DNA from 3 places in the Shinella sp. 838 genome. Region 1 is predicted to be linked to each of the others. Evidence: predicted binding sites of a transcription regulator. Region 1 holds the regulator's gene; each other region holds the start of a gene.
The links. Region 1 encodes PhoB, which activates phosphate uptake and scavenging genes when phosphate is short. Its sites were predicted from a motif close to TGTCATNNANCTGTCAT; they were not measured.

Region 1 (7,939 bases):
CGACGATCGCCTCGGGATCATGGCCGAGCAGGATGTCGCCGCCATTGTCGCGCGCCCAGTTCAGGATCTTGTCGTCCGGCTCGGAGCCCATCGGCACGGCCATCTTCATCTTGTAGCCGAAGCGGGCAGAACCCTCGACAAAGGAATGCAGCACATTGTTGCCGTCGCCCGTCCAGGCGAAGGTCTTGCCCTTGGTGGAGCCGCGATGCTCCTCGAAGGTCATGATGTCGGCCATGATCTGGCAGGGATGCGTCATGTCCGTCAGCGCGTTGATGACGGGCACGGTGGCGTGTTCTGCAAGCTCCAGCATGCGTGCATGGTCCGTCGTGCGGATCATGATGGCATCGACATAGCGCGACAGGACCTTCGCCGTGTCGCCGATCGTCTCGGCGCGGCCAAGCTGCATTTCCGTACCAGACAGGAACAGCGTCTCGCCGCCGAGCTGACGCATGCCGACGTCGAAGGAGACGCGGGTTCGCGTGGAGGGCTTCTCGAAGATCATCGCAAGCATCTTGCCGGCAAGCGGCTTGGCTTCCGTGCCAGCCTTGCTGGCAGCCTTGCGCGTGTGCGCATCGTCCATGATGACGCGAAGATCGCTTTCCGAAACGGCGGAAAGATCGAGAAAATGCTTGGCCATGATATGTCCTGTCTGTCCCGGGATCCTTTTGTGGCTGCAGCGCCCCTGGCGCGCCATCACGACGCACGGCGCTGCAGGCCTATGCGGCCTTGGCAGCCGTGAGTTTTTCCGCAGCGCGCTCGATGCGGGCAAGCCCCTCGCGCGCTTCCTCCGCGGTCACGGTCAACGGCGGCAGCAGTCGCAGCACATTGTCGCCGGCCGGCACGGCAAGCAGGTTTTCCGCCCGCACGCCCTTCAGGAGATCGGCGACCGGGATTTTTGCCTTGATGCCGAGCATCAGTCCCTCGCCGCGGACATCCTCGATGACATCGGGGAAGCGATCCTTCAGCGCGGCCAGCCCCTGGCGGAAGACGAGCGCGACATCACGCACATGCTCGAGGAAGCCGTCTTCCAGCACCACGTCCAACACGGCGTTGCCGACGGCCATGGCAAGCGGGTTGCCGCCATAGGTAGAGCCGTGCGTACCGGCAACCATGCCGGCCGCCGCCTCGTTCGTGGCAAGGCAGGCACCGAGCGGGAAACCGCCGCCGATACCCTTGGCAATCGCCATGATGTCAGGCGCGACCCCTGCCCATTCGTGAGCGAAGAGCCGCCCCGTGCGACCGACGCCGGTCTGCACCTCATCGAGGATGAGCAGCAGGCCGTATTCGTCACAGAGCTGGCGCAGTTCCTGCATGAACTCCTTCGACACCGGGCGCAGCCCGCCCTCGCCCTGCACCGGCTCGATCAGGATACCGGCCGTTTCCTCGGTGATCGCGTCCTTGACGGCCGTGATGTCGCCGAAGGGGACCTTGAGAAAGCCCGGCGCCTTGGGGCCGAAGCCCTCGATGTATTTTTCCTGACCGCCGGCGGCGATCGTCGCGATCGTGCGCCCGTGGAAGGCACCCTCGAAGGTGATGATGTGGTACTTGCCGGGATGGCCCTTGGCAAAATGGTAGCGCCGGGCGGTCTTGATCGCACATTCCAGCGCCTCTGCACCTGAATTGGTGAAGAACACCTTGTCGGCGAACGTGGCCTGCGTCAGCCGGCTGCCAAGGCTTTCCTGGCCCGGAACCTCATAGAGGTTCGACAGGTGCCAGACCTTGTCGGCCTGCTCCTTCAGCGCGGCGACGAGATGAGGATGCGCATGGCCGAGCGAGTTGACGGCAACACCGGCGGCAAAATCGAGATATCGCTCGCCATCTTCGGTGGTCAGCCACACGCCCTCCCCGCGCGTGAACCGGAGCGGCGCACGCATGTAGGTTTCATAGAGCGGCGCGACATCGGCCATGCGTGGACCCTCCGAAAAGAGATGCGGAAAAACAGAAATGCAGCTTGACTTTTCCAAGCCTCAGAAAAACCAAAAGCCGCCTTTCGGCGGCATGCCGCACTATCAGCATTTCATATTGGGATGTCAACAAAATCGCACCCGAAATGGCGCTGAACATCCCGCAAGGTGAGGATTCGCGACGCGCATGGAAGGTGTCTCTATCGAGTCACACCCGACCAGCAAGTTGGGGAAAACTCCGAAATCGATTCGCCCGGATTCCGGCGACTCTTGTCACAGAGTCCACCGGTCTCTAGGTTAAAGACCAATTACTAGACTGCATGCGGCGGAACTAGTCAGCAAGAGAGTTAGGGCGTTCAGGTTCCGGACCCGTCCGGAGCACGACGAGGGATTCCCGCATCCTGAACGCCGAGCGGAGACAAAAACATGAACTGGACAGACGAGCGCGTCGAGAAACTCAAGAAGCTCTGGAGCGAGGGCCTGAGCGCGAGCCAGATCGCGGCGCAGCTCGGCGGCGTCAGCCGCAATGCCGTCATCGGCAAGGTGCACCGGCTGAATCTGCCCGGTCGCGCCAAGGCCGGCGGCACCCAGACCGCGACACGCGCCAAGCGTCCGGCTCCGGCGACGCCGCGTCCGTCGAACTTCGCTGCCCGTCCCGTCGCCGCCCGCCCGGTCGCCCGTCCGGCCGGCAACGCCATTGTCAAGGAAGAGATCGACGCCGATTTCGAAATGCAGGCAGAGACCCTTCCGGTTCCGGCCAACCGCAACAACGTGGTCGTACCGATGTCGCGTCGTCTCGAGCTGACCCAGCTCACCGAGCGCACCTGCAAGTGGCCGATCGGAGACCCGCTCAACGACGACTTCCACTTCTGCGGCAACGAGTCCCCCGACAATTCGCCCTACTGCACCTACCACCAGCGCCTCGCCTACCAGCCCTCGGCCGAGCGCCGCCGGATGCGATAACATCTACCACGGCAGAAAATGCGATGCGGACCCGAGAGGGTCCGTTTTCGTTTGAGATGGTGGTGCCTCTGCTATTCCCCCAAAACGCAAACAGGCCCTTGAGGGCCCATTTCCGTCCTTGGGAGGAATTCCGTTCGCTCAGGTTTCCAGCGAATAGCCGGCGCCGCGGACCGTGCGGATGACGTCCTGCATGTTGGCGAAGTTGAGCGCCTTCCGTAGGCGCCCGACATGCACGTCGACGGTGCGCTCGTCGACATAAATGTCATGGCCCCAGACCCCGTCGAGAAGCTGCGAGCGTGAGAAGACGCGGCCGGGCGAGGTCATCAGGAACTCCAGAAGGCGGAACTCCGTCGGGCCAAGGCGGACCTCGCGGGTGCGACGATGGACGCGGTGCGTCTCGCGGTCGAGCTCGATGTCGCCGCAGCGCAGCACCGTCGAGACAACCTCGGGCTTGGCACGGCGCAGCATCGCCCGCACGCGGGCAACCAGTTCCGGCGTCGAGAAGGGCTTGACGACATAGTCGTCCGCACCGGTGGCAAGCCCGCGCACGCGCTCGCTCTCCTCGCCGCGCGCCGTCAGCATGATGATCGGCAGGCGTTCGGTTTCCGGGCGCTGGCGCAGGCGTCGGCACAGCTCGATGCCGGAAACGCCCGGAAGCATCCAGTCGAGGATGAGGAGATCCGGCATGCGCTCCTGCAAGCGCATCTCGGCCTCGTCACCGTTCAGGATCGTATCGACCTCGAAACCTTCCGCTTCCAGATTGTAACGGAGGAGAACGCTCAGGGCCTCCTCGTCTTCCACGACGGCAATTCTGGGCACCATGGAGTTGAACCTTGCTCTTTACTCGGACGCGTCGGCGACATCGGCCGCGACGACGGAGGTCGAGGTATCGTCCTTCGGACGCTCACCTTCCGGCTGCGAGCCTGTTGCCATGTAGTAGATGGTTTCGGCGATGTTGGTCGCGTGGTCGCCGATGCGCTCGATGTTCTTGGCGCAGAACAGGAGATGCGTGCAGGGCGTGATGTTGCGCGGGTCTTCCATCATGTAGGTCAGGAGTTCGCGGAACAGCGAGGTATAGATCGCGTCGATCTCGTCGTCGCGCTCGCGGATCGCCTTGGCCTTCTCGATTGAGCGGGTGGCATAGACGTCGAGCACTTCCTTGAGCTGCATCAGCGCGAGCTCGGCAAGATGCTCCAGGCCGCGGGCGAGCTTGCGGGGCATGCCCGAGCTCTGGACGGCGATGACGCGCTTGGCGGTGTTCTTTCCGAGATCGCCGACGCGCTCCAGTTCGGCCGCGATACGGATCGCGCCCATGATTTCGCGCAGGTCCGCCGCCATCGGCTGGCGCTTGGCGATGGTGACGATCGCCTTGTCGTTGATCTGGCGCTCTGCCGTATCGAGGATGACGTCCTCGGAGATCACCTTCTGGGCCAGCGCCGCGTCGGTCGTGACGAGGGCGCGGACGGAATCGGCGACCATCTGCTCGGCGGTGCCGCCCATTTCGGAGATGCGGCGGGACAGGTATTTCAGTTCTTCGTCGTAGATGGAGACGATGTGGCTCGATGACATGGCTCAGTCCTTAATGCGCTCGGGTTCCAGGGATGCTCGGCGACGAAGGCGTCAGCCGAAGCGGCCCATGATGTAGTCCTGCGTGCGCTGGTCATCCGGGTTGGTGAACATCTTGTCGGTGTCGTTCTCCTCGACGAGGTTGCCGAGGTGGAACATGGCGGTGCGCTGCGAGACGCGGGCCGCCTGCTGCATCGAGTGCGTCACGATGACGATGGTGAAGTTCGCGCGCAGTTCATGGATCAGTTCCTCGACCTTGGCGGTCGCGATCGGGTCGAGCGCCGAGCAGGGCTCGTCCATGAGGATGACTTCCGGGCTGACGGCGACGGCGCGGGCGATGCACAGGCGCTGCTGCTGGCCGCCGGAAAGGCCCGTGCCGCCTTCATGCAGGCGATCCTTCACCTCGTTCCACAGGCCGGCCTTCTGAAGGCTCTGCTCGACGATGGCGTCCATATCGGCCTTCCCCTTGGCGAGACCGTGGATACGCGGGCCATAAGCGACATTCTCGTAGATCGACTTCGGGAACGGGTTCGGCTTCTGGAAGACCATGCCGACGCGGGCACGCAGCTCCACGACGTCGATGTTCGGATCGTAGATATCGTCCGTATCGAGCGTGATGCGGCCGGTGACGCGGCAACCGTCGATCGTGTCGTTCATGCGGTTCAGCGTGCGCAGGAAGGTCGACTTGCCGCAGCCCGACGGGCCGATAAGGGCGGTCACCGTGTTTTCGCGAACATTGAGGTTCACATCGTAGAGGGCGCGCTTCTCGCCGTAATAGACCGAGACGTCCTTGCCGATCATCTTGTAGGAAATGTCGTTCATTTTCTTGTCCAGCGCTTTCTCGACTGCTGCTTCTGACATCATGTTCATATGACCGGTCCTTCTACCAGCGCCGTTCGAAACGGCGGCGCAACAGGATGGCGCCAACATTCATGAGGATGAGGAAGATGAGGAGCACGATGATGGCTCCGGAGGTGCGCTCGACGAAGGCGCGTTCCGCCTCGTTGGCCCACATGTAGATCTGCACCGGAAGCGCCGTCGCAGGGTCCATCGGCGTTGCCGGAACATCGGCGACGAAGGCGACCATGCCGATGAGAAGCAGCGGGGCAGTTTCACCGAGTGCGTGAGCAAGACCGATGATCGTGCCCGTCAGGATGCCGGGCATCGCGAGCGGCAGGACATGGTGGAACACGGTCTGCATCTTCGAGGCACCGAGGCCAAGCGCAGCCGAGCGGATCGATGGCGGCACGGCTTTCAGCGCGGCACGGGTCGCGATGATGATCGTCGGCAGCGTCATGAGGGTCAGCACCAGGCCGCCGACGAGGGCCGCCGAGCGCGGGAAGCCCGCGAAGTTGACAAAGACAGCAAGGCCGAGAAGACCGTAGACGATGGACGGTACGGCGGCGAGGTTGTTGATGTTCACCTCGATAAGGTCCGTGAACCGGTTCTTCGGAGCGAACTCCTCCAGATAGATCGAGGCAGCGACACCGATCGGCAGGGAGAGCACGAGCACGATCAGCATCATGTAGAGCGAGCCGATCGCTGCGACACCAACGCCGGCAGCCTCCGGACGGCTCGATGCGCCATTGGTGAAGAGGCCGGTGTTGAAATGTTTGGCGAGCGCGCCGCTTTCGGCGAGCGTGTTCATCCAGCCGACCTGCTTGTCGGAGACCTTGCGGTTCGTTTCCGGCACGGCGAGGTCGATCTGGCCCTTGAAGGCGGAGTCGAGGTCACCATGGGCAAGGAACGTCACGGTCTTCGTCGTGCCGATGATCGCGGGATCGGCGGTGACGAGATCGCGCAACTGCACGCGCACGCTGTCCGAAATCATGCCGTTGACCGCCTTCAGGCCGGCCCGGTCCTTTTCGTCGACGCCCAGCACCTTGGCGAGCGCATTGCGGGCAACGATCGGGTAGTTCGCCGTAACCAGCTTCTGCGGGTTGGTGGCACGCTCGTTGTTCTTGTCGATGACCTGTTCGGAGAACTCGACCGGAATGGTGATCATCGTCTGCTGAAACGCGGTGTAGCCCTTGGAGACGACCGAAAACAGCAGGAGGAACAGGAAGAGCAGACCGAAGGCAATCGCAGCCATGCCGTAGAGGCGGAAGCGGCGTTCGGCGGCATAGCGGCGACCAAGGCCGATATCGCGGCGTTCGGGTTTGGCGGCAACGCCGAGGGCGGCCATCGAAGGGCTCGTGGAGACCTGGCTCATTCGTACTGCTCCCGGTATTTGCGCACGATGTAGAGGGCATAGATGTTAAGGCAGAGCGTGATGACGAAGAGCGTGATGCCGAGCGCGAAGGCCACCAGCGTCTGAGGCGAGGTGAATTCGAGGTCGCCCGTCAGCTGGTTGACGATCTTGACCGTCACCGTCGTCATCGGTTCGAAGGGGTTGAGCTGCATGCGGGCGGCAACACCGGCGGCAAGCACCACGATCATGGTTTCGCCGACGGCACGCGAGGCGGTCATCAGCAGCGCGCCGACGATGCCCGGCAGGGCGGCCGGCAGGATGACGCGCTTGATGGTCTCCGACCGCGTCGCGCCGAGGCCGAGCGAACCGTCACGCAGGGCGCGCGGAACGGCGGTGATGATATCGTCCGACAGCGAGGAGACATAGGGGATCAGCATGATGCCCATGACGATGCCGGCGGTCAGCACGCTCTGCGCCTGGATGAAGTTGGCATAGTTGCCGGTGACGAGGCCGTTCAGCTGGGCGGAGATGTCGCGCAGGAACGGGCCGACCGTGATGAGGGCAAAGAAGCCGTACACGATGGTCGGGATGCCGGCGAGCACTTCGAGCAGCGGCTTGGCGATCGAGCGGACCGTGCGCGAGGCATATTCCGACATGTAGATGGCGGCGAAGAGACCGACCGGCACGGCGACGAGCATGGCGACGAAGCCGATGTAAAGCGTGCCGGCAAGCAGCGGGATCAGGCCGAACTGACCGGAGGAATCCGTGGCACCGGCAGCAGCGAAACGCGGATCCCAGGTCGTGCCGAAGAAGAATTCCCAGGCCGGGACCATGTTGAAGAAGCTGATCGCCTCCGTCGCCATCGAGGCAACGATGCCGACTGTCGTCAGGATCGCGATCGACGAAGCAACGATGAGGCCGACCAGCATGACGCCTTCGACGCGGTTGCGGGCGCGGAACTTCGGCGCGATCGCGCGGTAGGCGAAAGCGCCGCCGGCAAGTGCGGCAACCACGACCAGGATCGACAGGAAGGTGCTGCTTGCCGTCGTCATGCGGTTGAGATCGTCGGCAGCCGTCAGCATGTAGGGCGCAGGATCCGCGGCGAGCGGCACGCCCTTGCTGCCGAGCACCTGGCGGGCGGCGGCACCGTCCTTGAACAGCGCATCGCGCTCCTCGGCGGAGAGCAACTTGAAGCCGCGGGCGATGGCGCCGATCATGTTGTAGTTGAGGTTCTGCGTCGCCTGCGGCTCGGCCTTCACCTCATCGGGAAAGCCGGCGCGAACCGTCGAGCCGATATAGATCGGGCTCGCAATGA
Region 2 (7,939 bases), on a different contig from region 1:
CGTCCAGACGACCGTATAGGTGAGGTTGAGGTCACGGTTCGGGTCGGCCATGCCGGGGCCGGGCTGAAGCCCGATCAGGATCATCGCCGCGAGGAAGATCGCCATCGAGCCGGAGCCAGGGATGCCGAAGAGCAGGGTCGGAATGAGGTTGCCGCCGGCGCAGGAGTTGTTGGCCGCTTCCGGGCCGATCACGCCACGGATATCGCCCTTGCCGAACTGCGACTTGTCCTTGGCGCTCTGCACGGTGTGACCGTAGGAGATCCAGTCGGAAACGCTGCCGCCGAGGCCGGGCATCAGACCCACGCAGGCGCCGATCGTCGAACAACGCAGCGTCAGCCACTTCTCCCGCCAGGTGTCGCGCACACCGTCCAGCCAGCCGCGGCCGAGCTTGCCGGTACTCGAAATGCTCGAGTTACCGCGCAGCAGGTCAAGCACCTCCGGCAGGGCGAAGATACCGAGGCCGATGATGGTGATCTCGAGGCCACTCATCAGGTAGAGCGAGCCGAAGGTCATGCGCTCGCCGCCATTGGCCGGTGCCGTGCCGATCGCACCGAAGGCAAGGCCGAGCGTACAGGCGGCGATGCCTTTCGCCAGGCTGCTGCCCGAGAGCACACCCACCATGGAGAGACCGAAGATCGCCAGCATGAAGAGCTCCGCCGACGTGAAGCTCAGGATGAGCGGCCGGGCGACGATGACGATGCCGGTGAGACAGAGCGCGCCGAAGAGGCCGCCGATCATCGAGGCTGAAAAGGAGGCGCTGAGTGCGCGGGCCGCTTCGCCCTTGCGGGCAAGCGGGAAGCCGTCCAGCACGGTCGCCTGCGAGGCGGACGAGCCGGGAATGCCCATGAGGATGCAGGAAAAGGTATCCGAGGTCGGGATGACCGCCAGCAGGCCGACCATCATGGCGATCGCCGCGGTCGGCTCCATGCCGTAGACGAAGGGCAGCAGCAGCGACATGCCGGCAATGCCGCCGAGAGCCGGCAGGATGCCGACGATGAGGCCCACCGCGACACCGATCATCATGTAACCGAGATGGTGGAGGGTCAGCAGGTTGTGGAGCGAAGTGACGAAGACATCGATCACTGTGGCTGTCCTTTCGATAGCAACAGGTGCGAGACGGCGCGGGTGCTCCGGCCTCGTCAGTGTCGGCAGATGGCTGTTCAAGCCCGATGGCTTCGGGCGGGCGTGCCCGCCGCCCTTTCAGCGGCGGGATCGCTTCCGGTCAGAGCTTGACCTGGTATTCCGTCGTCAGGAAGTTGCGCACCCAGTCGCGCGCTTCAGGCTTGATCGACGTCGCCACGGCATAGAGCTTTTCAATATCGCCGCCGACGGCCTGCTTGTAGTCGCCGAGAACCTCAGCCTTGGCCTTCTGCAATTCGGGGTCGGCCACCGCATCGGCAAAGGCCTTGCGGTAGGTCGCAACGATATCGTCCGACGTGCCTTCCGGCAGCATGCACGGCTTCTGCGCCGCAAAACCGGAACCGAAGAAGGCGAGATAGGCGTCGTACTCCACGCCCGACGGCTTCTTGCCGTGCATCATCTCGTAGGCTTCGACGAAATGCGGCAGGTCGGGGAAGGTCGGATCGCGCGCGACATTGCCGTCTGCATCGAGAACGCCCCAAGAGAACATCGGCACTGCCGTGCCGGCCTCGACGAGCGGGGTGACGTTGGTCAGATAGGCCGAGGAGGTCTGGTAGTCGATCGTCGCCTCGCCGCGCTCGAAGGCGAGCCGCCCGTCGCCGCGCCCCTGCATGCCGAAGACATGGCGGACGTTGAGGCCGAGCAGACGGTAGGCGAGCATCGGCACGAGGTCGAGAGAGGTGGCACCCTGGCTGCCATAGACCAGCTCCTGATCCTTGATCTTGCCAAGGTCAGCCGGCGACTTCACCTCGAACTTGGCGGGCAGATAACAGACGCCGCCGGTCGGCGAAACGAGCACGGGGATCAGCTTGGCATAATCGTAGCGCACGCGCGGATCGCCGAGCAGGAAAGGGAACTGCGTGGAGCCTGAGGTGCCGAGAATGGCAAGCCCGTCCGGCCGCGCGCGGGCGACGAACTCGTTCGAGCCGGTGATCGAGCCACCGCCCGGCACATTGCGCACGACGACATTGGGGTTGCCCGGTAGATATTTCGACAGGTACGGTGCGAAGAAGCGGGCCCACACATCCGAGCCGCCGCCTTCGGAGAACGGCATCCACCATTCAACCGTCTTGCCGGCAAAATCGACCGATGCCTGCGAAAAGGCGGGGCGCACTCCCATAAACCCCACAGCCGCGGCGGCCGAGCCGGCGGCAAGCAGTTGACGACGCGTAAAATCAGCCATGTTTTTTCCTCCCACAATGGCAATGCGTTCAAATGTATACAAAGGTACACATGAAAGTCGGAAACGCCAAGCCCATGATCGCCCCGGGCAGACATCATCCCTTCTTTCTCCCTTGAGGGGTATGCGCCACATGGATTATTAAGTTAAGTGCAAAATTTTGGATCAATGATGCACAATGCGCATTAATTGCGAAATCCTCGACCTTCGGGCTTTCCTCGCTGTGGTGGAGCTGGAGAGTTTCCACCGGGCGGCAGAAGCGCTCAACCTGTCACAGCCGGCGCTCAGCCGCCGCATCCAGAAGCTGGAAGCCTCCATCGGCGCACCGCTTCTCGAGCGCACCACCCGGCACGTTTCCCCGACGGCGCTCGGCCTCGAACTGATGCCGCTTGTGCAGCGTATGCTGGAGGAGTTCGATGGGTCACTCTTCGCCGCCCGCGACCGGGGGCTAAGGCGCAGCGAACTGGTGACGATCGCCTGCCTGCCGACGGCGGCATTCTATTTCCTGCCGACCGTGATCAAGCAGTTCAATCAGGAATATCCCGATATCCGCTTCCGCATCCTCGACCTCACGGCGACCGAGGGGCTGCAGGCCGTTTCGCGCGGGGAGGTGGAATTCGGCATCAACTTCATGGGAACCTCGGATCCCGACCTCCTGTTCGACCGGATTGCAGAGGACCCGTTCGTGCTGGCGGCGCGGCGCGACCATCCGCTGGCGAAAAGGCATGAGGTCGCCTGGACCGACCTTGCCCCCTACAGGCTGATCACCGTGCACCGCTCCAGCGGCAACCGCACCATGCTGGACGCGGCGCTGGCAAGGGCCAATATCGAACTGCGCTGGTCCTACGAGGTGACGCATCTGTCGACATCCCTCGGCCTGGTGGAGGCGGGCCTCGGCATCTCGGTCCTGCCGCGCACGGCAACCCCGGGCCCCGACCATCCCATCATCGTCACGCGGCCACTGGGTGCTCCACGAATTTCCCGAACCATCGGCATCGTGCGCCGCCGCTCCGCCACACTCTCGCCCGCCGCCGAGCATTTCCGGCGCATGCTGGTCGGGACCTGGCAGGGCGCCGGGGCCGACGACTGAGGGCATCGACAGGCTCATCGCACGCAATATGCGGCAAGGTCTGGGCAGCACCACGCGCGGGCGGCTTGACTGTCCTGGCTGCGCCCGGTTTCCTCCAGGGCAGCAATGGGATACCGAAGGGTGCGAGCAGCCGAAGCAACGGGGATCGATTTGCCATCGCCATCCACAACACCAGCAAACGAGGCGAGCCTGCGCGCCGCCATCAAGATCGACATCGTTGTGATCGGCGCTGGCCAGGCCGGATTGTCCTCGGCCTACCACTTGCTGCAGCTCGGCCTCAAACCGGGCCGCAACTTCATCGTGCTCGACAGGAACGAGAAGCCGGGCGGCGCCTGGCAACACCGCTGGCCCTCGCTGACGCTGAGCACCGTCAACCGCGTGCACGACCTGCCGGGCATGGGCTTTACCGAAGTGGTGCCGGCGGGGGAGACCGAGGCCAAGGCGTCCGTCGCAGTGCCCGACTATTTCGCCGCCTACGAAGAACGCTTCCGGTTGCCCATCTACCGCCCGGTCACGGTCAAGGTGGTCTGCGACCGTTTCGAAAGGCTGCGGGTGGAGACGGATCGCGAGGCCTTCTCCGCGCGTGGCCTCATCAACGCCACCGGAACCTGGGAGAACCCGCAAATCCCCGACTATCCCGGTGCCGCGTTGTTCCAGGGCAGACAGCTTCATTCGCGTGACTACCACACAGCCGAGGAATTTGCGGGCCAGCATGTCATCATCGTCGGCAGCGGCATTTCCGCACTCCAGCATCTCGACGAAATCTCCAAGGTCACGACGACAAGCTGGGTCACGCGCCGTGAACCGCAGTTTCGCGAGACGCCGTTCACGCCGGAAGACGGCCGCGCAGCCGTCGCCATCGTCGAGGACAAGGTGCGCAACGGCCTGGTCCCGGGCTCCGTCGTCTCCGTCACCGGCATTCCCTGGACACCCGCGCTGCGGGCCGCCGCCGCGCGGGGCGCTCTGGAACGCCTGCCCATGTTCAGCGAGATCACCGCGCAGGGGGTGCACTGGCCGGATGGCACGGAGCAGAAGGCCGATGTCATCCTCTGGGCAACCGGCTTTCGCAGTGCACTCGACCATCTCGCGCCCCTGCAGCTGCGCGGGGAGAACGGCGGGATCGTCATGACCGGGCGCCTCGCCACGCAGGTGGAGAAGGACCCGCGCATCCATCTCGTCGGCTATGGCCCCTCCGCCTCGACCATCGGCGCCAACCGCGCAGGCGCGGCGGCGGCCCGGGAGCTTGCGACTTATCTCGACCTGTTGTGAACCCGGCGGAACTCCCGTCTTCCTGGTCCATCCTAAACCCGCCGATGCGGGCACTCGAAGACGGCCACTTCACCGGGCGATACTTCGCCCACACCAGATTCGCCCTCGGCGAGAGGAAGGGAGACGCGGCATTGCGCTTGAGGATAGGGTAGGGCACCGTCATTCGAGCGAGATGGAGCGCCATGCCTCTTCAAAACCGCGTCACGCCCTTTGGCGAAATCGTCGCGCTGCCGCAGCGGGGCCTCTTTACCGGCAATCGGGGCATCCTTCACGATCCGGCGACGAAGACACTGCTTTCGAAGCGCTGGACGTCGAAGGCCTGGCTCATCTGCCTCTGTGATTTTCAGGATCGCCGGCGGCCGGTCATGGGGGGACGGAGCTGGACCGAACTGTTCTTCCTCGACGAGGCGGTCGCACTTGCCGCCGGCCATCGGCCCTGCTTTTTCTGCCGGCGGGGATCCGCATTGCACTTCCAGGCATGCTGGGCAACCGCGAAAGGCGAGACGCTGCCCTCCGCGGGCACGATGGACGCGGTCCTGCACGGTGAGCGCCTGGACCGCCGGCGCAAGCGCCTGCATCCGATCACCGGGCCGCTGGCAAAGCTTCCCGATGGGGTCGTCCTTGCGGCAGCCGGGCACGCCTACACGCTTCGTGGCGGTCTTGCCCATCGCTGGACGGTCGAAGGCTACGCGCCGCCGCAACACCTCGGCAAGGCGGACGCCCTGCTGACCCCGCCATCGACGGTCCTGGCGCTTGGTGCCGGCTATCGGCCCGTCTTCCATCCGTCGATTGGCTGAAAGCCCGATGCAGGCACTTTGGTCACAGCATGGTCACCGCGGTGTAATACGCCTGTCATGCTCGCTTTCTATGCGCTGGGAGGCAACGCACCGCTCAAGAGAGGTTCTCCCATGCGCAAACTCATCCTCGCCCTGGCATCGGCAACGTTCCTGGCCGGCGCCGCAAACGCTGCAACCGTCTATCCCATCGACCGGGCGACGATCCTCATCGGCTCGCCGTTCGATTTCAAGGTCGAATTCGATGCCGTGGTGAAGCCGGAGGACGTCAAGGTCACGGTCAACGGCAAGGATTATGCGGAGATTTTCGGCAAGACCGCCGAATTCGTCGCGGAAGAGAAGGGCGCTGAGGACAAGGTGCTGGGGTCGGCGCTCATCCTGCGCGATCTCGCAATCGGCACGGCCGGCGCGTACAAGGTCGAGGTTTCCGCCGGCGGCGAAACGCAGTCGGTCAACTGGGATGTCTATGAGACTGTCGCCCAGCCGAAGGCGAAGAACATCATCTTCCTGATCGCCGACGGCCTCTCCGTCGCGCATCGGACCGGTGCACGCATCATGTCCAAGGGCATGACCGAGGGCAAGGCGAACGGCCGCCTGGCAATGGACGACATCCCGCCCGTCGCCTTCATCGGCACGTCTTCCACCCATTCGATCGCCACGGACAGCGCCAACACCATGTCGGCCTACATGACCGGCCACAAGTCGCGCGTCAACGCGCTCGGCGTCTACGCCGACCGCACGCCGGCCAGCCTAGACGATCCGAAGGTCGAGACCATTGCCGAGGCCCTGCGTCGGAACACCAAGAAATCCATCGGCATCGTCACCACTTCGGAGGTAGAGGACGCGACACCCGCTGCACTCGTCGCGCATACCCGCAAGCGGGCCGACAAGGCCGATATCGTCGGCATGATGCTCGACGTCAAGCCGGACGTGCTGCTCGGCGGCGGCTCGGCCTATTTCCTCTCGAAGGACGTGCCGGGCTCCAAGCGCAAGGACGACAAGGACTACATCGCTGAGTTCCGTAATGCTGATTATGCAATCGCAACCGACAAGGCCGAGCTTGACGCGGCCGCCGGTTCGAACCAGGAGCGCCTGCTTGGCCTGTTCCACACGGGCAATCTGGACGTGACGCTCGATCGCGAATTCCTCAAGAAGGGCACGGTCGACAAGTTCCCGAACCAGCCCGGCCTCGTCGACATGACCAAGACCGCACTCGACAAGCTCTCGAAGAACCCGGAGGGCTTCTTCCTGATGGTGGAGGCCGCCTCCGTCGACAAGATGAGCCATCCACTCGACTGGGATCGCGCTCTCGTCGAAACGATCGAGTTCGACAAGGCCGTGGGTATCGCCCGCGAGTTCGCCGAGAAGAACCCGGACACGCTGATCATCGTGACCGGTGACCACACGCATGGCGTCGCCATCATCGGCACGGTCGACGACGAGAAGCCCGGCGAAGAGATGCGCGAAAAGGTCGGCACCTATGACAGCGCCGGCTTCCCGAACTACGAGGACAAGGACGGCGACGGCTATCCTGATCGCATCGACGTCTCGCGCCGCCTGTTCCTGGCCGCCAACAACGGGCCGGATCACTACGAGACCTTCCGCCCGAAGCTCGACGGCCCCTTCGTCCCGGCCGTGCAGAACGAGGCGAAAGAATATGTCGCCAACGAAGCCTACAAGGACGTGCCCGGCGCGGTCTTCGTCCCGGGCAACATCCCGAAGGAAGACGACACGGGCGTGCATGCGGTCGATGACGTCGTGCTGCAGGCCGCCGGTCCGGGCTCCGAAGGGTTCCGCGGCTACATGGAACAGAGCGACGTCTATCGCGTGCTGGCCGACGCCTTTGCCCTCGGCGTGCCGAAGGATTGAGCGGCGTCTTGTGGACAGGCGGCCCGCGCCGCCTGTCCACAACCTCACAGATGAAAGAAGGAAGCCTGGTCATGACGAAGACAGACCCTGTGTCGTTCGAAAGGCGGGGCCTGCTCTTGACGCTCGCGGCCTTGCCCATGCTTGCCCTCCCCCGCATCGCCATGGCCAGCGAAACACTTGGCTTTGGCGAGCTCTACAAGCGTTTCGGCGTCCTCGGTCTCGAATTCTCGGACAAGGTCAAACGGCTCTCCGGGCAGCAGGTGGCCGTGAAGGGCTTCATGGCGCCGCCGCTGAAGGCCGAGGCGAACTTCTTCGTGCTTACCGAAATTCCAATGTCGCTCTGCCCCTTCTGCTCCTCCGATGCCGACTGGCCGGACAATATCCTCGTCGTCTATCTCGCCGAGCGGCAGACCTTCGTGCAGTACAATGCGCCGATCGAGGCACAGGGTGTGCTGGAATACGGGTCGTGGGTCGATCCCGAAACCGGCTTCGTCAGCCAGCTGCGCCTGCGCGGTGCCGCATTCGATACGGTCTGACGATGCTCGCGCTCGATATTGCCGACCTGGAGATGCGCTTTCCCGGCCTGGCTACGCCGGT
Region 3 (7,939 bases), on a different contig from region 1:
CACAGATTCTGCACGGCGCAGACCGTGGAATAGACGTCCATTCGCGGGTTGTGCGTGCGACCGAGAACCACGCTGCCGCCGCGGGTCGGATCGCAGGTCACGCAGATCGACAGCGGCGCCTTCAGGATACCCTCCAGCTTCAGCGCACGATACTGCGCCTGACGCTCTCCTTCGAACATCGCCGCCGCCTCGGCATTGGCTTTCAGGAAGGCCGCATGCACCGCCTGACGGGTCGCCGCGCTGCGCACCAACAGGAAGTTCCACGGCTGCATGAAACCGACGGACGGGGCATTGTGGGCGGCCTGCAGCAGGCGGCCGACGAGGTCGTCCGGCAGGGGATCGGTCAGGAACTGGTCGCGCACGTCGCGGCGCGTTTCGATGGCACGGTAGACGGCTTGCTTTTCCTCGCGGGAAAAGGCGCCCGCCCGGACCAGAGGGTCCAAGGGTTCGCTTCGCATCGTCATCTCCCCAACAATGCGTCACAACCTGCCGCCGTCCGCGCGGTTCGGTCTATCGTGCCAGGCCGGTCTTCTGACTTCGGGTCACGCGGCAGGCACCTGCCTTCCCGGTTGAACAACCAGTGGCAAAAGCCTGAATCGATTCAAGCTTTTACGGTGCAAACCATCCCCGTCACAGCGTTGGGCACGTTCCGGACCTGGGTTTATCACCCGCACCGGATTCCCGATTCTCCCGCCGGAGCGGGCACCTGACGCGAAGGATATGCGCATGGCTTGCGGGCACGATCAAGCCCGCCTGCGCCATGCACCGCCGTGCCTGCGCCTCAGAGCGGCGCATCCGGATGGGGCGAGCCGTCATAGGCACCCCAGATAGACTGGTCGAAGCAGATCACCGAGCCCGTCATCAGGCCGGATTCCGGCGAGGAGAGATAGGCGCAGGCCCGCGCCACCTCGGCCGGATCGACGAGCCGCCCGAAGGGCTGGCTTGCCGCCGCTTTCGCCAGCCAGTCGTCGGCCGCGCCATGGAATTCGCGCTGGATGCGATCCTCTCCCTCCGAGGCCATCCAGCCGATGTTGAGGCCGTTGACACGGATGCGGTTGCGCAGAACGGCATAGGCCGTGTTCTTGGTCAGCGTCTCGAGCGCGCCCTTGGAGGCACAATAGGCGGCGATGAAGGGCTGGCCGGCCTTGGCCGACATCGAACCGATATTGACGATGGTGCCCTCGGTCTTCTCGCGCCGCATCACCGTGATCGCCTCCTGCATGAGGAAGAACGGCGCGCGTACGTTGACCGCGAACATGCGGTCGAACAGCTCCGGGCTCGTATCGAGGATCGTGCCGCGGTCGGTGATGGCGGCGGCGTTGACCAGCGCGTCCACACGGCCGAAGGCCGCGTCGCAGGCGGCAATGACCGCGCGCGCATCCTCGACCACAGCGAGATCGGCCTTCACATAGAGTGTCGCAACACCCGTCGCGCCGGAAATCTCCTTGGCCTTCGCCTCGCCCTTGGCGGCATTGCGACCGCAGATGACGAGACCCGCCGCACCCCGCTCGGCAAAGAGCCGGGCGATCGTCGCCCCCAGCCCCTGCGTTCCTCCCGTGACGACGGCGATCTTGCCGTCGAGCCGCGCACCTTCACTCATGCCATGCCTCCCTTGCAGACCGGCCGATGCTGGCTCGCGAACAACGAGAAGCCGATCGACACATGATTCATTTCCGCAAGCAAATCCCCTATCGGGCTGTTTCTCAAGCCATTTCCGGAGACAGAGACCGACCGGACACGACTATCTTCAGACAGGGCCGGCGCCTGCTGCGGTGCATCCTGGCGGAAACCCCATGGAAACAAGGCGGTAGGCGCTTCAGTGCGCAGGGCGACTGGTCAGGCCGCGCGTACCGCACCGGCTTCGGCAATCGCGTCGCCAGCCATGTCGCCGACATGAACGGCTCGGTTGCGACCGGCATTCTTGGCCGCATAGAGCGCCGCATCCGCCATCACCATCACGTCGTGCAGGCTACCGCCATGGTCCGGGAACTGGGCAATGCCCGCGCTGCCGCCGATGACCAGAAGCTGCCCGTCATGGGCGATCGGTATTTGCGCATCCCGGACAAGGCCCTCAGCAAGCTCGAGGAGCATCTCGCGGCTGGAGACACCGCCAAGGAGCACGGAAAACTCATCGCCGCCGAGGCGGGCGACCGTGCCGAGCGGGCCGATACGCTCGGAAAAGCGGCGTGCGACAGCCTGCAGCACCGCATCGCCAGCTGCATGGCCGTACCGGTCGTTGACGGCCTTGAACCGGTCGAGGTCGAGAGCGACGATCGAGAAGGGCTGGCTCTCGCCCTTGCGGATGGCATGGCGCACCTCTTCGTCGAAACCGCTGCGGTTCTTCAGCCCCGTCAGCGGATCGTGCTGGGCAAGGAAAGCGTTCTGCGCCTCGCTGCGCTGCAGTGCCTTGACCAGTGCAGAGAAGCGCAGCGTGACAAACAGCATGACGCCGGCAAAGACCAGCACGAACATCGCGATCTGCGGCAGTGCCGATTTCCAGACGAACAGGCCGGGCATGTTCGGCCGCCAGGAGGCGACCATCGGATTGTAGGTATCGGCACCGACCGGCGTCATCACCAGCCCCGGCTCCTGCGTCACGATGGGCGTGAAGCCGAGGTCGCGCAAACCGAGCCGCCGCTCGGTATTGGCCAGCATCTTCTGCGAAACCGGCTTGACGGTGATCAGCAGCGTCGGCTGCATCCGGCTTGCGGGAATGTAGAGCGACTTCGGGATAACTGCCTGCACGACGACGATGCTCATGACACGGTCGATGAGGCGCATGCCGGAGACGTGGATTTCCGGCAGCGCCGGCGTCAGCAGGTCGGGGTCCTCCTTGGCGCCCTGGACCTGCCATCCGCCACGGTCGGGCGACAGCGCCTCGCGGTAGGCGCGCTCGGCCTTGAGCGTCAGGTCGCTCACCCAATGCAGCTTCTCGCGCGCCTTGCTTTCGGAAACCGTCTCGCCGCGATGCACGCCGAGCACCTTTTCCCCGTCCGGCGTGGTGAAGATCATCCAGGAAAAGCCGAAGTCGGCCCACATCCAGTCGCGCAGCTGATCCTTGACGAAGGCATCACCCGGCATGCCGTCCTTCAGTTCGTTGAAGGTCTTGTCCCAGAAGGACAACTGGCTCTGGTACTGCACCACCTGGTCGATCTGATGGCCGAATTCGTTGCGCACCAGCGTGCGCTCGGTCTCGGCGGCAAAACTGTCGGCCCGCTCGATGGCATAGTCCAGCACGAGATAGTTCGCGGCGCCGAACAGGACGACGATCATCACCGCCGCCATCCGGATCGCCAGACCAACCCCGCGTCGCCGCTTTGCGCGGCCCACCTGCGCCTTGCCTGTCATCGTTTCCCTGCCTGTCCCCTGCCGGTTTTTCCGGCTTATGGGACGAAGGCTAAATGACAGACGGCAAAATTCGCTTAAATGAGCTGGTGAGCGAAAGCTTAACTTCCGCCAGCCGGACCCGGAAAACCTGACGCTCCATCCTGCCGCGTCTCCTCCTCCGCCGAGAGCTTCCGGCAGATAGACTGCATCAGCACAAGATTGCGCTGGTCGCGCCAGGTGGTGACGACACCCCAGACGAGGAGCAGCAGGATGGCAAGGAAGGCAACGCCGAGAATGACGAGGCTGCCGGTTGCAAGGCCGTAGAAGCCGAAAACCGCCGGCGTAGCGAAATAAGCAATCTGCGCCGAAAGCTGCCGCCCGGCCGAAAGATCACTGAGTGACCACAGACGGATCAGCCGGACTTCCTCCTCGGTGAAGGCCGGGCGCATGCCCGGCTTGTCGGCGGGATCGCCCACGCCCTACCCCCGGTCGCGATAGCGATTGGTGATCGGATAGCGCCGGTCTCGGCCGAAATTCTTCTTGGTGATCTTCACGCCCGGCGCGGACTGGCGGCGCTTGTACTCGGCGATGTAGAGCAGGTGCTCGACGCGGTGCACGGTCGCCGCGTCATGCCCGCGGGCGACGATCTCCTCGGTGCTCATCTCGCGCTCCACCAGGCATTCGAGGATGTCGTCGAGCACCGGATAGGGCGGCAGCGAATCCTGGTCGGTCTGGTTGGGACGCAGCTCCGCCGACGGCGCCTTGTCGATGATGTTCTGCGGGATCACCTCGCCCGTCGGCCCAAGCGCGCCTGGCGGCACATGCGCGTTGCGCCAGCGCGAGATCGCATAGACCTGCATCTTGTAGAGGTCCTTGATCGGATTGAAGCCGCCGTTCATGTCGCCGTAGAGCGTCGCATAGCCGACCGACATTTCCGACTTGTTGCCGGTCGTCACGACCATCGAGCCGAACTTGTTGGACACCGCCATGAGAATGGTGCCGCGTGCGCGGCTCTGGAGGTTTTCCTCCGTAATGCCTTCCTCCGTGCCTTCGAAAAGCTCCGAAAGCGAGGAGAGGAAGCCGGTGACCGGGGCCTCGATCGGCACGATGTCATAGCGGCAGCCGAGCAGCCGGGCGCAATCGGCCGCATCCTTCAGCGAATCCTTCGACGTGTAGCGGTAGGGCATCATGATGCAGCGCACCCGCTCCTCGCCGAGCGCATCGACGGCAATCGCCGCGCAGATTGCCGAATCGATGCCGCCGGACAGGCCGAGCACGACGTTCTTGAAGCCGTTCTTGTTGACGTAATCGCGGAAGCCGAGCAGGCAGGCCCGGTAGTCGGCCTCCTCCTTCTCGGGAATGCGCGACGCCGGCCCACCGTCGCAAACCCAGCCGTCCGCCCGCTTCTTCCAGGTGGTGAGCGCGATCGTCTCCTCGAACTGGCTCATCTGGAAGGCGAGCGATTTGTCCGCATTGAAGGCGAAGCTGGCGCCGTCGAAGACCAGTTCGTCCTGTCCGCCGAGCTGGTTGGCATAGAGCAGCGGCAGGCCGGTCTCGATGACCTGCTTCAGGACGACCTGGTGGCGGATGTCGACCTTGCCGCGATAATAGGGGGAGCCGTTCGGCGACAGCAGGATTTCCGCGCCGCTCTCGGCCAGCGTCTCGCAGACGCCGAGATCGCCCCAGATGTCCTCGCAGATCGGGATGCCGAGACGCACGCCGCGGAAATTGACGGGACCGGGCATCGCGCCCTGGTCGAAGACGCGCTTCTCGTCGAACTCGCCGTAGTTCGGCAGGTCCACCTTGTCGCGCACCGCGATCACCTTGCCGTCGTCGATGACGGCGACCGCATTGTAGCGCCCGGTTTCGTCCTGCCTCGGAAAGCCGATGATGACGCCGGGGCCGCCCTTGGCGGTATCGGCCGCCAGATCGTCGACCGCGCGCCGGCAGGCTTTCAGGAAGGCCGGCTTCAGCACGAGGTCTTCCGGCGGATAGCCGGAGATGAAGAGTTCGGTCAGCAGCAGCAGATCGGCGCCCTGCCGGGCGGCGTCCTCACGGGCGGCGCGCGCCTTGGCAAGGTTGCCGGCGACGTCGCCGACTACAGGGTTCAATTGCGCAACCGCGATGCGCAGCGTCGCCCTGCCTTGATCGGAGGTCATGTCTTGATCGGAAGTCATGTCTGCGGACCCATCTCTTGCTGGTGTCCGAGCCTGCGGCCGCGCGTCGCTGTCGCCCTCTCGAACGGTCGACAAGCTCTTTAGAGCATGGCGGACGTTTTGGGAATGAAGCGCGGAGCGTTTGCCGGACCTTTCGGCGCAAGAGCCCGGTTTTCAACGGGTCCGCAGCGCCATGGCGGGCCTGCAACAGACGGAACCAAAGCGGGGGACGAACGTTGCAGAAACCGTTCATCTCCTGTTCAAGATGACGTCCGTATGACAGATACACGAAACTTTCATGAAATCTGGAGACGGCCTTGGCCCTGTTCACCTCCGCAGCCGTGGCAATCAATGCAACCGAAGAACGCGCCGTCGAGGCCGGCTTCTTCGCGCGCCATGCCAAGACGCTTGCCGTCCTGCGTTCCCTTGCCGTTTCCGCCCTTCTTGCGCTCCTCACCGTCGTCGTCGTCGAATGGATCACGCGCGGCGCGCTCGATCAGGTGCGCCTCTATTTAACCAATCTCGAACAGCCTGCCTGGACGACGACGGGCGTCTTCTTCCTGCTCTACCTCGCCGTCGACGCGCTGATCGGCCGCCAGCACAAGGCTGTCCTGCTCGTCTCGCCGCTCGTCGTGCTGATGGGCGTCATTTCCCAGCAGAAGCAGGTCTTCCTCACCGATCCGCTCTACCCGACGGACCTGCTGTTCGGCCGGCAGATCCTGGAACTCATGCCCGTGCTCGTGCAGGACCGGCCGTGGACGGCCGCTCTCCTCGCCGTCGCCGTTCTCGCCTCCGTCGCCGGCCTCATCAGCCTGTGGGTCTTCGCCTGGCGCCGTTTCCGGCCGCTGACGAAGAGGGAACGCCTGACGCGGCTTGCCGTCGCGCTACCGCTTCTCGCCGGCTTCGTCTCCATCATGGACTATAACGAGTTCTCCTGGGTCCGCGACCGGTTGAAAGTCTTCCCGATCATGTGGGACCAGGCGGAGAACTATCGCCACAACGGTTTCGTCATGGCCTTTGCCATCAACCTGCCGATGGCAAACGTCCAGGCGCCCGCCGGCTACATGACCGAGGCGATCGACAAGATCCCCTCCAAGCCGCTGCCGGCCGGTACCACGCACCGTTCGAAGCCCGACGTGATCGTCGTCATGAGTGAATCGCTGTGGGATCCGGCACGCATCGAGAGCGTGAAGCTTTCGGCCGACCCGATGCCCGTCATCCGCGAAAGCCAGGGCGGCAACGTCTTCTCGCCGGAATTCGGCGGCCTCACCGCCAATGTCGAGTTCGAGGCACTGACCGGCTTCTCCAACGCCTTCCTGCCGACGGGCTCGATCCCCTACCAGCAATATGTGCGCAAGCCGATCCCCTCGCTTGCCACCTTCTTCCGGGCGGAAGGCTACACGGCGCGCGCCATCCATCCGTTCTCCGGCTGGTTCTGGAACCGCAACAGCGTCTACAAGGCGTTCGGCTTCGAGACCTTCAAGGACGTCGACAAGATGCCGCCGCTCGCCAAGCGTGGCAACTTCACCTCGGACGAGGCGCTGACCAAGGAGATCATCCGTCAGGCGGACCTGCAGGAAGATCCCTTCTTCTTCTTCACCGTCACGCTGCAGGGCCACGGCCCCTATGACGACGGCCGCTACGCCAAGACCGACATCAAGGTCGACGGCAAGCTCGATGCCCGCGACAACCGCATGCTCGCAAGCTACGCGCAGGGCGTGAAGGAAGCCGACAACAGCCTGAAGATGCTGATGGACTGGGCCAAGGACCGCGACCGCGAGACGATCATCGTCGTCTTCGGCGACCACCTGCCGCCGCTCAACACCGTCTACCAGAACTCCGGCTACATGAAGGGCATCACCGCTTCACGCAAGGGTTCGCCCGAGGTGATGAAGAAGGAACACGAGACCCCGCTCGTCATCTGGTCGAACAAGACGGGTGCGGAAAAGGAAATCGGCACGATCAGCCCGGCGTTCCTGTCCTACTACATCCTCAAGGAAGCCGGCTTCGAGCATCCCTACTACACCGGGTTCCTCGGCGCGGTGCACGAGAAGCTGCGCGTCATCGACCGCTACATGCTGATCGACGCCAAGGGCAACGGTACGGGCGGCTGGGCGCGCAAGAAGACGATCGACCCGCTGGTGCGTGACTTCCGCTTCCTGCAGCACGACATCATGTTCGGCAAGCAGTACGGCCTCGAGCGCTTCTTCAACTCCCATGCGGAACTGATGGCCGCAGGCTACTGATTTCCCAGAAAAGAACGTTAGGTTAGGGCTCCGATTCCCACAACGGAGCCCGGCCATGAGACCCTTCGACGACGCCGCCCAGATCCTCTTCGGCAAAGCCTCCAGCGAACTCGACGATACCGAGCGCGAGGTCCTTCTCCATTCCCGCGAGGGTCGCATCCTTTCAGAGGATCGCAACGACGCCTATGACGCAAAACAGTCTGTCGGCGA

Region 2: P9A16_RS18610 (alkaline phosphatase) is a predicted target of PhoB. The motif match lies at 5,519-5,535, and genes of this name have one in related genera.
Region 3: P9A16_RS06580 (LTA synthase family protein) is a predicted target of PhoB. The motif match lies at 5,749-5,765, and genes of this name have one in related genera.

Annotation. Positions count from the first base shown of each region.
Region 1 is NZ_JARSBQ010000003.1:313,179-321,117, reverse strand. It holds gene argF (ornithine carbamoyltransferase) at 1-637, opposite strand, end outside; gene P9A16_RS13090 (aspartate aminotransferase family protein) at 717-1,907, opposite strand; gene P9A16_RS13085 (GcrA family cell cycle regulator) at 2,331-2,867, shown strand; gene phoB (phosphate regulon transcriptional regulator PhoB) at 3,006-3,689, opposite strand; gene phoU (phosphate signaling complex protein PhoU) at 3,708-4,436, opposite strand; gene pstB (phosphate ABC transporter ATP-binding protein PstB) at 4,488-5,303, opposite strand; gene pstA (phosphate ABC transporter permease PstA) at 5,317-6,645, opposite strand; gene pstC (phosphate ABC transporter permease subunit PstC) at 6,642-7,939, opposite strand, start outside.
Region 2 is NZ_JARSBQ010000005.1:322,204-330,142, reverse strand. It holds gene P9A16_RS18635 (tripartite tricarboxylate transporter permease) at 1-1,083, opposite strand, end outside; gene P9A16_RS18630 (Bug family tripartite tricarboxylate transporter substrate binding protein) at 1,223-2,323, opposite strand; gene P9A16_RS18625 (LysR family transcriptional regulator) at 2,499-3,410, shown strand; gene P9A16_RS18620 (FAD-dependent oxidoreductase) at 3,561-4,679, shown strand; gene P9A16_RS18615 (hypothetical protein) at 4,862-5,476, shown strand; gene P9A16_RS18610 (alkaline phosphatase) at 5,588-7,342, shown strand; gene P9A16_RS18605 (hypothetical protein) at 7,414-7,878, shown strand; gene P9A16_RS18600 (ABC transporter ATP-binding protein) at 7,881-7,939, shown strand, end outside.
Region 3 is NZ_JARSBQ010000001.1:1,388,684-1,396,622, reverse strand. It holds gene bluB (5,6-dimethylbenzimidazole synthase) at 1-458, opposite strand, end outside; cobalamin riboswitch at 505-725, opposite strand; gene P9A16_RS06600 (SDR family oxidoreductase) at 782-1,600, opposite strand; gene P9A16_RS06595 (sensor domain-containing diguanylate cyclase) at 1,837-3,348, opposite strand; gene P9A16_RS06590 (ammonium transporter) at 3,447-3,803, opposite strand; gene P9A16_RS06585 (NAD+ synthase) at 3,807-5,486, opposite strand; gene P9A16_RS06580 (LTA synthase family protein) at 5,801-7,729, shown strand; gene P9A16_RS06575 (DUF1003 domain-containing protein) at 7,785-7,939, shown strand, end outside.